DNA from 2 places in the Paraburkholderia sp. JHI2823 genome. Region 1 is predicted to be linked to the other one. Evidence: predicted binding sites of a transcription regulator. Region 1 holds the regulator's gene; the other holds the start of a gene.

The links. The regulator FNR, encoded in region 1, switches genes on or off when oxygen is low (the NO sensors DNR and NnrR bind a similar motif). The targets are predictions, from matches to a motif close to TTGATNNNNATCAA.
Region 2: a site for FNR is predicted at 2,939-2,952, ahead of VSR34_RS31020 (universal stress protein). Genes of this name have one in related genera too.

What each region holds. Positions count from the first base shown of each region.
Region 1 is NZ_JAYMRY010000007.1:105,342-110,720, reverse strand. Features, by position in the region: gene VSR34_RS10760 (MFS transporter) at 1-1,390, opposite strand, end outside; gene VSR34_RS10755 (hypothetical protein) at 1,581-2,315, opposite strand; gene fnr (fumarate/nitrate reduction transcriptional regulator Fnr) at 2,703-3,458, shown strand; gene VSR34_RS10745 (alkaline phosphatase family protein) at 3,522-5,174, opposite strand.
Region 2 is NZ_JAYMRY010000042.1:25,088-30,466, forward strand. Features, by position in the region: gene VSR34_RS31010 (heavy metal translocating P-type ATPase) at 1-886, shown strand, start outside; gene VSR34_RS31015 (cation:proton antiporter) at 1,031-2,287, shown strand; gene VSR34_RS31020 (universal stress protein) at 2,346-2,801, opposite strand; gene VSR34_RS31025 (RNA polymerase sigma factor RpoD/SigA) at 3,185-4,315, shown strand; gene ftsH (ATP-dependent zinc metalloprotease FtsH) at 4,309-5,379, opposite strand, start outside.

The DNA.
Region 1 (5,379 bases):
CGATCATGAGCGCCGAGCCCACCACATAGCCCGTGAACACCTCGCTGCGCTGGTGGGTGTCGATCAGCCGCCCGAAGAAGGCGGGGCCGATGATGCCGCCCAGCGCAGTCCCGAACGCATAGAACACGGCGATGGCCAGCGCGCGAATCTCCAGCGGAAACGACTCGCTCACGGTCAGATAAGCCGAACTCGCCGCAGCCGAAGCGAAAAAGAAAATCACCATCCACGCGCCGGTTTGCATCCTCACCGTGAGGATGCCCTGCGCGAACAGCCAGCCGCTCGCCGTGAGCAGCATGCCCGAGAGCGCGTAGGTCGCGGCGATCATCGTGCGCCGGCCGATCACGTCGAAGAGGCGTCCCAGCATGATCGGCCCGAGAAAGTTGCCGAGCGCGAACGGCAGCAGGTAGAGGCCGACTTCGCTGCCCGGCACCCCATAGAACTCCGTGAGCACGAGCGCATAGGTAAAGAAGATCGCGTTGTAGAAGAAGGCCTGCGCCGTCATCAGCGAAAGGCCGACCAGCGCGCGCCGCCGGTGCCGCACGAAGAGGGCGTGAAACACGGCGCTCAGCGGCGTATGGCTGCGCGCGTGCAGGCGCAGCGGGGCGCCGGACGGCTCGTCGAGTGTATGGCCGGCAGCGCGAAAGCGCGCCTCGATGTCCTGCACGACGCGTCCGGCTTCGCCGTGCCCGCCGTGCGTGAGGAGCCAGCGCGGGCTTTCCGGAATCCAGCGGCGCATCGGCAGGATGATGAGCGCGAGCACCGCGCCGATGAAAAAGCACACGCGCCAGCCCCAGTCGGCGGGCAGCAGATGCGGGTCGAGCAGCACGAGCGAGCCCGCCGCCCCAACGCCCGCGCCGACCCAGAACGTGCCGTTGATGCAGAGGTCGGTCCAGCCGCGCACGCGAGCGGGCGTGAACTCCTGGATCGTCGAATTGATGGCCGCGTACTCGCCGCCTATGCCAGCGCCGGTGATCAGACGAAAGACCAGGAAACTCGCGAAGCTCCAGGAGAACGCCGTGGCCGCGGTGGCGAGCAGATAGACGGCCAGCGTGATGAAGAAGAGCTTGCGGCGGCCGAGCCGGTCCGTGAGCCAGCCAAAGCCGAGTGCGCCGCACACCGCGCCCGCGATATAGGCGCTGCCCACGAGGCCCACCTGCGCATTGTCCAGATGCAGAACCGGGCTCGTTTTCAACGCGCTCGCCACCGCACCGGCCAGCGTGACTTCGAGGCCGTCGAGGAGCCACGTGACGCCCAACGCCGCGACGATGAGCACATGAAAGCGCCCCCACGGCAGGCGGTCGAGGCGCGCGGGCAGCGTGGTTTCGATGATGACGGGCTTATCGGACGTAGTGGTCGTATCGGGCCTATCGTGCGTATGGTGCGGATTCATCGGGCAGGGCTGGGTTCGGTCGGGATGGCTGTAGCATGGCCCGTTCCCGAATGGCCGCAGAAGAGCGAACCACGTAAGCAGGTGCGAAATACCGGCTCACGCCAAGTCCGAATTCTTATCTGCGGGATCTCCGAACTTGCCAATGCTTTGAAGGCGCGGCCGAATGTGTGCCCGGAACTCGCGCGCTCGATTAGAAACTGCGCCGAACGGTGACTGTCGCGCCAGTGCTGTGCGAATGAAGAATGGCGACTCGCGCAGTGGCGGAAAACACCCATTGGTCCATGGTGAGCGAGAGCCTGCGTTGAGGCTGCGCGCCGATGTTCAACGTGCTGTCGGGCACCTGAAGAATCGAAATTTGCGGCGCTGTGGAAGGGCCGATGTGCAGATAGCCGGAAGACGGCAGCGCGGCCTGCGGCTCACCATACCCGCTGCCGTGTGCGGACTTCGTGAACTCGTAATGGTATTTGTCGTGTGCGATTGGCGCGCTATAAAAATTCTCCAATTGCGCGTAAAACGGCTTTTCCTGATTCTGTTGATATTCCAGTTCGTAACGGTGCAGATACACCTGAGGTTCTGGCAGTGAAGGAACGACCTCCATGGGCATCGGCGCGATATTGGCGAGCGTCATGGTTTCGGGAGCGCTCATGAAGGTGCTCTGAGCGTAAGCGTAACCGCTCAGCATAAGAAAGGCTGCACCGACAATCTTTTCGTTCAGGCACGTCATGAGGAACCCTCCAATGACGAACTCGAAACATCGACCGCTGAATGTTTCGATCGAACAGACCGCCTTCGCTTCACCTGCATCCATGCATTCTAGTACCTGATTTGCTTCCTGCCAGCCGAATATGAGTGCGTGCGGCGCGATCGATGCGAAGTCCACCAGCTGACGGATGGTCTGCAGAATGCGAGGGGGTGCCAAATGCAACGTTCACGCCTTTCGTCGCTTAACATGACAGTCGAAATGACCGGTCAACGGATGTGGACGGCCGGCAACAGCGGAAGAAATTGCGGATGGAGCAGCGCCGGCGATACCGGCGAAGTCAACTCGTTCGGGAAAATCCGCAGTCGGACCGGACCGTGCCGAACAATGCGCCGAGTGACCTTCAGCGCGCGCGCGGGTCGTGCATCGGCGGTGTTGTTTTTGCGTCGCTTGCGTTTGCGCAAGCGGGCGAGATAGCCGGCGAAACCGTTACGTGACAAGGCGCAAGCGCTCGCGGTTCAGGTGCGCGGCATTTTGCCACCACATTGACGCACGCGCATGGTGTGACAATGCGTCGAAATCTTCAAAATAAGCTAACGAAGGAGTCGTCCGATGCTGTCACCCGTCGCAGGATCCGCTATCGTCGTGCGCCAAAGCAGTCGTGCTCCTCTCGGGGCTACGCAGCCCAGTGCGCGCTGCTCGGGGTGCTCAATGCGCCATCTTTGCATGCCGCAAGGCTTGCCGGCGGAAGAGCTTCCCAAGCTCGAGGCCCTGATCTGCGGCGCGCGCAAGGTGCGCCGCGGGGAAGCGCTCTACCGCTCGGGCGACCGCTTCGACAATCTCTACGCCGTGCGCTCCGGCTCGCTCAAGACGTTCATCGTCAACCGTGACGGCCGCGAGCAGATCACGGGACTGCGTCTCGCGGGCGATGCGCTGGGGCTCGACGGCATTGCCAACGACGTCCATGCGTTCAGCGCGGTCGCGCTCGAAGACAGTTCGATCTGCACGCTGCCCTACGCCGCGCTCAAGACGCTTTGCCGCGAAAGCGGCACGATGCAGGACCGGCTGCATCGGCTCATGGGCGACCAGTTCAATCAGGAAGCTTCGCAGATGATGGTGTTGGGCTCGCTCAGCGCCGAAGAGCGCGTGGCCGCGTTCCTGCTCGACGTCTCGTCGCGCAACTGGCAGCGCGGCTATTCGCAGGCGGAGTTCCGCCTGCGCATGTCGCGCGAAGACATGGGCAGCTATCTCGGCATCACGCTCGAAACGGTCAGCCGGATTCTGTCGCGCTTCCAGAAGCGCGGGTTGATCGATGCGCAGGGCAAGCTGATTCGCATCTGCGATATCGAAGGGCTGCAGACGGTCTGAGCGGGACCGGCGGCGCGACAGCCATCGAACGCCCGATGACTGCCGCTGCCGATTGCTAACGATTTACTTGTCGTCGTCGAGGCCAAGACCCGGCAGACGATGCGTGCCTTCGACCTGCACCGCGTGCAGCAGACGCGGATCGAGGTCGAGCGCGCTCAGGATCGTCGGCGCGACCTGGGTCGTGAACACGTAGTGGTCGTCGGTGCGGCCGGCGTGCTTGAGGCCCGGGAACGACACGACGAGACCCAGATGGCTGTCGTCGGGCGCGTTGCCGCCGTGCTCTTCATCCTTCTTCTTGCTCGACGTATAGATCACACCCGGGTTCGGCTGCACGACGATATCGGGCGTGCGGCCGTTCGAAGGATTGCCGAACCAGTCCGCGAGACGGTCGCCGGTGAGGATGTACGCTTGCGGGCCGTCCGCGCAGATGCCCGGCGCGTTGCAGCCCAGGTTGGCCTTCAGCGTCTTCACGACCGCATCTTTCTGGCTCTGGTCGCGCAGCCAGATCAGGCCGACGTCGTCGGTCTGCACCATGCCGGTGCCAGAAAGGCCCGTGCCGTCGTTCAGGCTGCCCGTCTTCGTATTGTTCTGACCGAAGTTGCCGTTCGGATCCAGATAATTGTTAGCCTCCAGCAGCGCCGTCAGCGTATCGCCGTTCTTCACCAGCTTCGTATGATCGGTCGGCGACTGGCCGTGCTTGGCCGTCACGATGATGAGCGTCGAGGCATAAAGATTGCGCTGCTTCAACTCCGTGACCACGCGCCCGAGCGAGTTGTCGAGGTACGTGATCGCCGCAGCGACCTGCGGGCCTGGCGTGAAGTCGGCGTCGAGGTACCCGCCTTGCTTCGCGACCGTCGCCTTCTGCGCGACGCTGAGCGTCTGGAAGTTCGTGCCGAACAACGTGGGCACGGGCGCGCTCGTCTTGCCCGTCGAATCGAGGCCGTCGATCTGGTTGATCAGCGCCTGCACGTGGAGGTTGTCGAAGACCTCGGTATGCGTGTAGACGTCCGTATAGTCCGAGTTGGTCTTCGGATCGATCGAGTTGATCTCGGTGCGCGCGAGATCGTCCACGCCCTTGCCGGACGGCCCGTTGACCCAGTCATAGCCCCACGCGTGCTTGTCGGCCCACGCCGTGTGCGAGCCGTGCAGATTCTGCTTGATCACTTCGAAGACCGTGTTGGTCTTGATGTAATTGTGCGGGTACACGGGCGTGCAGACGCCGTTGATCTTCGCATACGGAATGGCTTGCGGATTGAATGCGCCGCCGCCGTCGAGGTGGACCAGCGCGCCGCCGTTCTGCGCGTCGATGCCGGTCGTTTCGTCGAACACGACGTTCCAGCCTTGCGGGCCGGCACACTTCGAATCGAGCGGAGCGTAGAGCGTCCGGTCATATGAGACGTCATAGAAGAGACCCGCGCTCCTGGGCGAGCCGCCCGTCACGAGCGCCGCGAGACCGGGGAACGAATCGGACAGATGGGGCGTGTGCGCGTTCGTGTAGGTGACGCCCGATTTGGCGAGCAATGCGAGGTTGGGGCAGCTGTTGCTGCCGATGCAGCGGGCGACATCCTGCTCGTGCAGGCCGTCGAAGCTGATCAGCAGGACGTGCTTCACGTCCTTCATGTCGCCTGCGTACGCCGTCGACTGTACGCCCGCGAGCGCGAGAGCACTCGCTCCAACGACTGCGCCTATCCGTGACCACCGGGTCGTATTCTCCATGTTTTACCTCGTTTTTGAATTGCGTTGTAGGGAACGTTGCGGGGAATTGCGAGGGAGCTGCGCACAACCTGAGCACTGTGTCGGGCGAAGGCGAATCTCTGATGACGTTGTGCTTTCAACTACCCATCAGTTGTAGTCAGTTGTTACGCGGTCCGCCCGATGACGAGGCGATCATGGTTTTCCCCCGGGTGTAGACTCCACCGGT
Region 2 (5,379 bases), on a different contig from region 1:
GGAAACCGTCGGCGCGATACTTCAGGTCGACGCCGTCCACGCCGGCCAGACGCCCGCCGACAAACTGCGCGCAATCGAGGAAGCCAGGCGGACCGGACCCGTCATGATGGTCGGCGACGGCGTGAATGATGCGCCGGCACTCGCCACCGCCGATGTCGGCATTGCGATGGGCGCACAGGGGGCCGCAGCCTCGTCGGAGGCCGCGGATGTGGTTCTGCTGGTCGACCGTCTCGACAGACTGGCCGAAGCTCGACGCGTGGCGCAACGCACCCGCCGCATTGCGATCGAGAGTGTGTACGTCGGCATGGGACTCTCGCTTGCCGCGATGGGTTTCGCAGCCGCCGGCATGCTGCCTCCGCTTGCCGGTGCGGTGCTTCAGGAATTCATCGATGTCGCCGCCATCGCGAACGCCCTGCGTGCATTGCGGGTTCCCCGTGCGGGAAGCGGGTCGCTGGCGCCCGCCGCCGCCGCGCAGCTCCGGCGCGAGCATGCCCGGCTCGAGCCGGTGATCGAACAGATCCGCCAGCTTGCCGACGACATGCCGGGACTGCCCGCCACTGCGGTCAAAGCGAGGCTTGGCGATCTCGGCGATCTGCTCACACAGCAGCTCATCCCGCACGAGCGCAACGACGATGCGCAGGTGTACCCGCAACTCGCACCGCTGCTGGGCGGCGATGATCCGCTCGCCTCGATGAGCACCATGCATCGCGAAATCATCCGCGTCACCCGGACGCTGAGCCACATGGCCGCCGACATGCCCGCCGGCGATCCCGACACCGAGTGGCTGCAGGAAATCCAGCGTCTGCTCTACGGTCTTCACGCGATCGTTCGCCTGCACTGCGAGCAGGAAGACGAGCTTTTCCATGCACTCGCCGACAGCGCATAGCCGCATAGCCGATCGCCCGGCTATCGCGTGACGGCTTGCATTGACCTCCATCAACTGACCGCGCGCGGGTTGGCGTCTCATATCCGCCAGGGCGACGCTCCGTCAGCGCCAAACCCTCCCGCCTTCACCATGGGAGTCGCACAAATGATGCTCATCGCCGCATTCGTCGCGCTCGTCTTCGTCTACAGCCTCGTGTCCCGGCGTCTCGAGCGGACCGTCATCACGGCGCCTATCCTGTTCACGGCGCTTGGCGCGCTCATGTCGTTTTCGCAGGAGGCGCTAAGCGAGCTTGCACTGGACCGCAAGGGTCTGCTTCTGATTGCGGAACTGGGCCTCGTGATGACGCTGTTCACGGACGCATCGCGCGTGCGGCCGCAGATGCTCAAGGGCGAAGCGAATCTGCCCGTTCGCCTGCTGAGCGGCGGCATGCTCTTCACCATTGCGCTTGGCATCCTCGCTGCGATGGTCGTTTTGCGCTCACTGACCTGGTGGGAAGCGGGCATTCTCGCCGCGATTCTGGCGCCGACCGACGCCGGGCTCGGTCAGGTCATCGTCAGCAGCCCGCGCGTGCCGCGGCGCATTCGTCAGGCGCTGAACGTGGAGGCAGGTCTGAACGACGGGCTCTCGGTTCCTTTTCTGATGTTCTTCATCGCGCTGGCGCAAGCGCGCGAGACAGGCGGGGGAGGGTCGATCCTGACCCGCTTCCTGGTCGAGCAGCTCGGCTACGGCGCGCTGGTGGGACTGGGCATCGGTCTGATCGGCGGCTGGCTGCTGGGCCTCGCGCGGCGCAAGGAATGGATGGCGGTGCCGCTCACGCAGCTCGGGGTCGTCGCCCTTCCCTTTGGCTGCGTGCTGCTTTCGGAGGCCACCGGCGCGAGCATGTTCATCGCGGCTTTCGTCGCCGGCCTGGCGACCCAGGCAGGCTTCGGCGAGGTCGGCAAGCACAGCGTCGAGTTCACCGAGGATTGGGGGCAGCTGTTCAACTACTTTGTTTTCTTCCTGTTCGGGCTGCTCGTTACGCGTGTCTGGAGGGAGTTCGATTTCGCCATCGTGGCGTACGGCGTGCTCAGTCTCACGCTGATCCGCATGATTCCCGTGGCGCTTGCGTTGAGGGGCACGCATCTCAGCTCATCAACGGTGCTGTTCATGGGCTGGTTCGGCCCGAGGGGGCTCGCGTCCATCGTCCTCGGCCTCGTGTACCTCGAGGGCGAAGCGGACCTGCCCGGCGAGCCGACCATCAAGCTGGCCGTGATGGCGACGGTCTTGCTGAGCATCTTCGCCCATGGGCTCACCGCACTGCCCGCGATCGGCCGCTATACGCGGGCGATCGCCACCCTGGGGGACGATGCCCCCGAGCACGAAATTGTCGGCGCCGATCGTGCGAGCGCCGGGGACGGCTGATACGCGACGGCTTCGCTTGTCGCAGTGGTCGCAGAGGTCGCAGAGGCAAGCGACTGCGCTAGCCACGCACGACCAGCACCGGACAGGACGATATTCGGAGCAGCCCCTCGGCAACGCTGCCCAGCACCGCCCTGCTCACGCCATGCCTGCCGTGGGTGCCCATCACGACGAGATCCGCTTCCTGCGTTTTGGCGCAGCGCTGCAGGCATTGCGCGATCGAGTCGGATTTCCCGAGCGTCTCGCAGATCTCGACCGATCCGGACACTTTCTGATCGGCCATCGCCCGCCGCACCGCTTCGAGCGCGAGGCGACCGTCCTCGTTGAGCACCCTGCCAAGCGCATCGGGATCGAAGTAGCCGGAGTACGGCGCGATACCCCACCTGTGCACGACGTACACGGCATGCACATAAGCGTGCGCAAGCGCCGCGAGCGCCACGGCTTCCTGCGTGGCGCGCTGTGCGCAGGCACCACCGTCCACTGCCAGCAAAATCTTTCGAAAATCGGGCTTTGTCATTTGACGGTCTCCGCGCGCGCGTCGTCTCATGACGACGCATCCAACCTACACAACCGGCCTGGTTTTGGACTGATCTCAGTCAATTGAATGCGGATCGAAGGCGCGATTGGCGCTGCTTCGCGCGCCCCGAATTCCGGTTGATCTGAGTCAATCGCGTTCGCGAGCGAGCGCGAGCCGGCGAAGGCAACGATGTTCACCCGCGTCGATCTGAGCGCCGTGCTCCCATAAAAAAACGGCCGGCGTTTGTTGAATCGCAGGCATTCGCCCCAAGATCGTTGTCGTCAGGCGGTCCATGGCGAATGGGAATTCGTGTAGTGAAGCCCGCCGGAATGCGCGGCGCCTCCAGCGCCCGCGATCAGCCACGCGGAAGGACCGCCAGCGCCATGAAGACCAAACCCCGTCAGCCACGATCACACAACCGCATGGAGCGCGACGAGCCCATGCGCGAATTCGACGCGGGCCCGCACGATATTCGCGTATCGGGCGACACGCTCGATCTTTATCGCGCGCGAATGATGGCGGTGCCGCTGTTGTCGCGCGAGCAGGAAACCGAGTTGGCGCGCGAGATCGAGGCAAGCCGTCAAGACCTCCTGTGTTGCATCGAGGCCTGTCCTCCGGCGCTCGAAGTTCTCGCGCGCCGCGCGCGAGGCGATGTCGAGCAGTACGAAGCTCATGACTGGCCGGGCGGCGACATCGAGGCCGCCTGCGACGCGTTGGCCGCGACTGGCCACGAGGCGCAAGCGGGCGAGCGCCGTGCCGCAATGACAGCGGCACGGCGCCGGCTGCGCGCGGCGACGCGCCGGATGTTCGAGGCCAATATGCGGCTCGTCTACTCCGTCGCGCGGCGCTATGAGAATCGCGGCATCGACCTCGCCGATCTCGTTCAGGAGGGCAGCCTCGGCTTGATGCGCGCAATCGAGAAGTTCGAATATCGGCGCGGTTTCAAGTTTTCCACCTATGCGACGTGGTGGATCCGCCAGGCCGTTGCGCGCGCCGTGGCCGAGCGCTCGCGCACGATCCGGCTACCCGTGCACGTGAGCGACCAGTTCTCGCGCGTCTGGCGCGCACGCGAGCGTATCCGCCAGCGCACGGGTCGCGATGCCGGCCCCGGGGAACTGGCAACGGCCAGCGGCATGGCCGAGGACAAGGTGCGCAGCCTGCTGGCGCTGCCCGTCGAGCCCGCTTCGCTCGACATCGTGCTGCCCGATGGGGAAACGGAACTGATCGCACTGATTCCGGACGAGGCCCCTGCGCCGGTGGAAACCCTGGCTCGCGTGCGCATGTGCGAGTTCGTGAAGGGCCTGGTCGACGCAATGTCTCCCCTGGAGGCGAACATCGTGCGTCGCCGCTTCGGCATCGGCGATGGCGAACCGCAAACGTACGAGGAAATCTCGAAGCACATGGGCGTCTCCCGCGAGCAGGTGCGCCGCATCGAAAAGCGCGCGCTCGAAGCATTGCGCGCCTCGGAGCGCGTGCGTACCGCCGCGCACGACTATCTGGAGAGCAATCACTGAGGCGGGCCCGGCCGCTGGGAGACGTGCGCCGCGAAAGCCGTCACCGTCGATGCGCCGCCGGCCGCGAGTGGCGCTTGCGGTGCCGCCGCGGGCTGCGCCGCATCGGGCTGAGCCGCCGCGCCCACGGCGGCAGGCTCAGCACCTGCAATCAGCGTGAGCAGTTCATCGTGCTCGATGACTTCGCGCTCCAGCAGGCGCTTCGCGATCCGGTCGAGCGCGTCGCGCTGGTCGGCGAGCGTGCGCATCACGCGTTCATGGGCGTCGCTGAGCAGCCGGCGCACTTCGTCGTCGATGAGCTGCGCCGTGCGCGCAGCCGGACGCGCGCCATCGACTCCCGTTAGCGCTTTCGGCATGGCGCCATCGTCGGCGCAGTTCGCAAGGCCGAGGCGCTCGCTCATGCCGTAGCGGGCCACCATGTGCCATGCCATCGTCGTGGCCCTTTCGAGGTCGTTTTCCGCGCCGGTGGAGACGTCGCCGAACACCAGTTCCTCCGAAGCCCTGCCGCCGATCAGCACATCGAGCCGGTCGAGCAGCTCGCTGCGCCGGAGCACGTAACGGTCCTCGGTGGGCACCTGCTGCGTGTAGCCCAGCGCCGCCACGCCGCGCGGAATCATCGAGACTTTTTTCACGGGGTCACAGTGAGCGCGGCTCTGGGCAACGAGTGCATGGCCCGCCTCGTGGTATGCAATCGTCACCTTCTCCTGCGCATTCATCACGCGGCTCTTGCGCTCCGAGCCCGCGAGCGCGCGGTCGATCGCTTCGTCGAAGTCGGCCATGCTCACGTTCGCGTGGTCGGCTTCGGCGGCATGAAGCGCCGCTTCGTTCACGATGTTCGCGAGATCGGCGCCCACGCAGCCGGGCGTGCGCGCGGCCAGCTCTTCGAGGTCGACGTCGGGCGCGAGCGGCACCCCGCGCGCGTGCACCGCAAGGATCTGCCGGCGCCCGTTCAGGTCGGGGCGATCGATCGCGATATGGCGGTCGAAGCGACCCGGGCGCAGCAACGCAGGATCGAGCGTCTCGGGCCGGTTGGTCGCGGCGAGCAGGATCACACCGGCGTTCGGCTG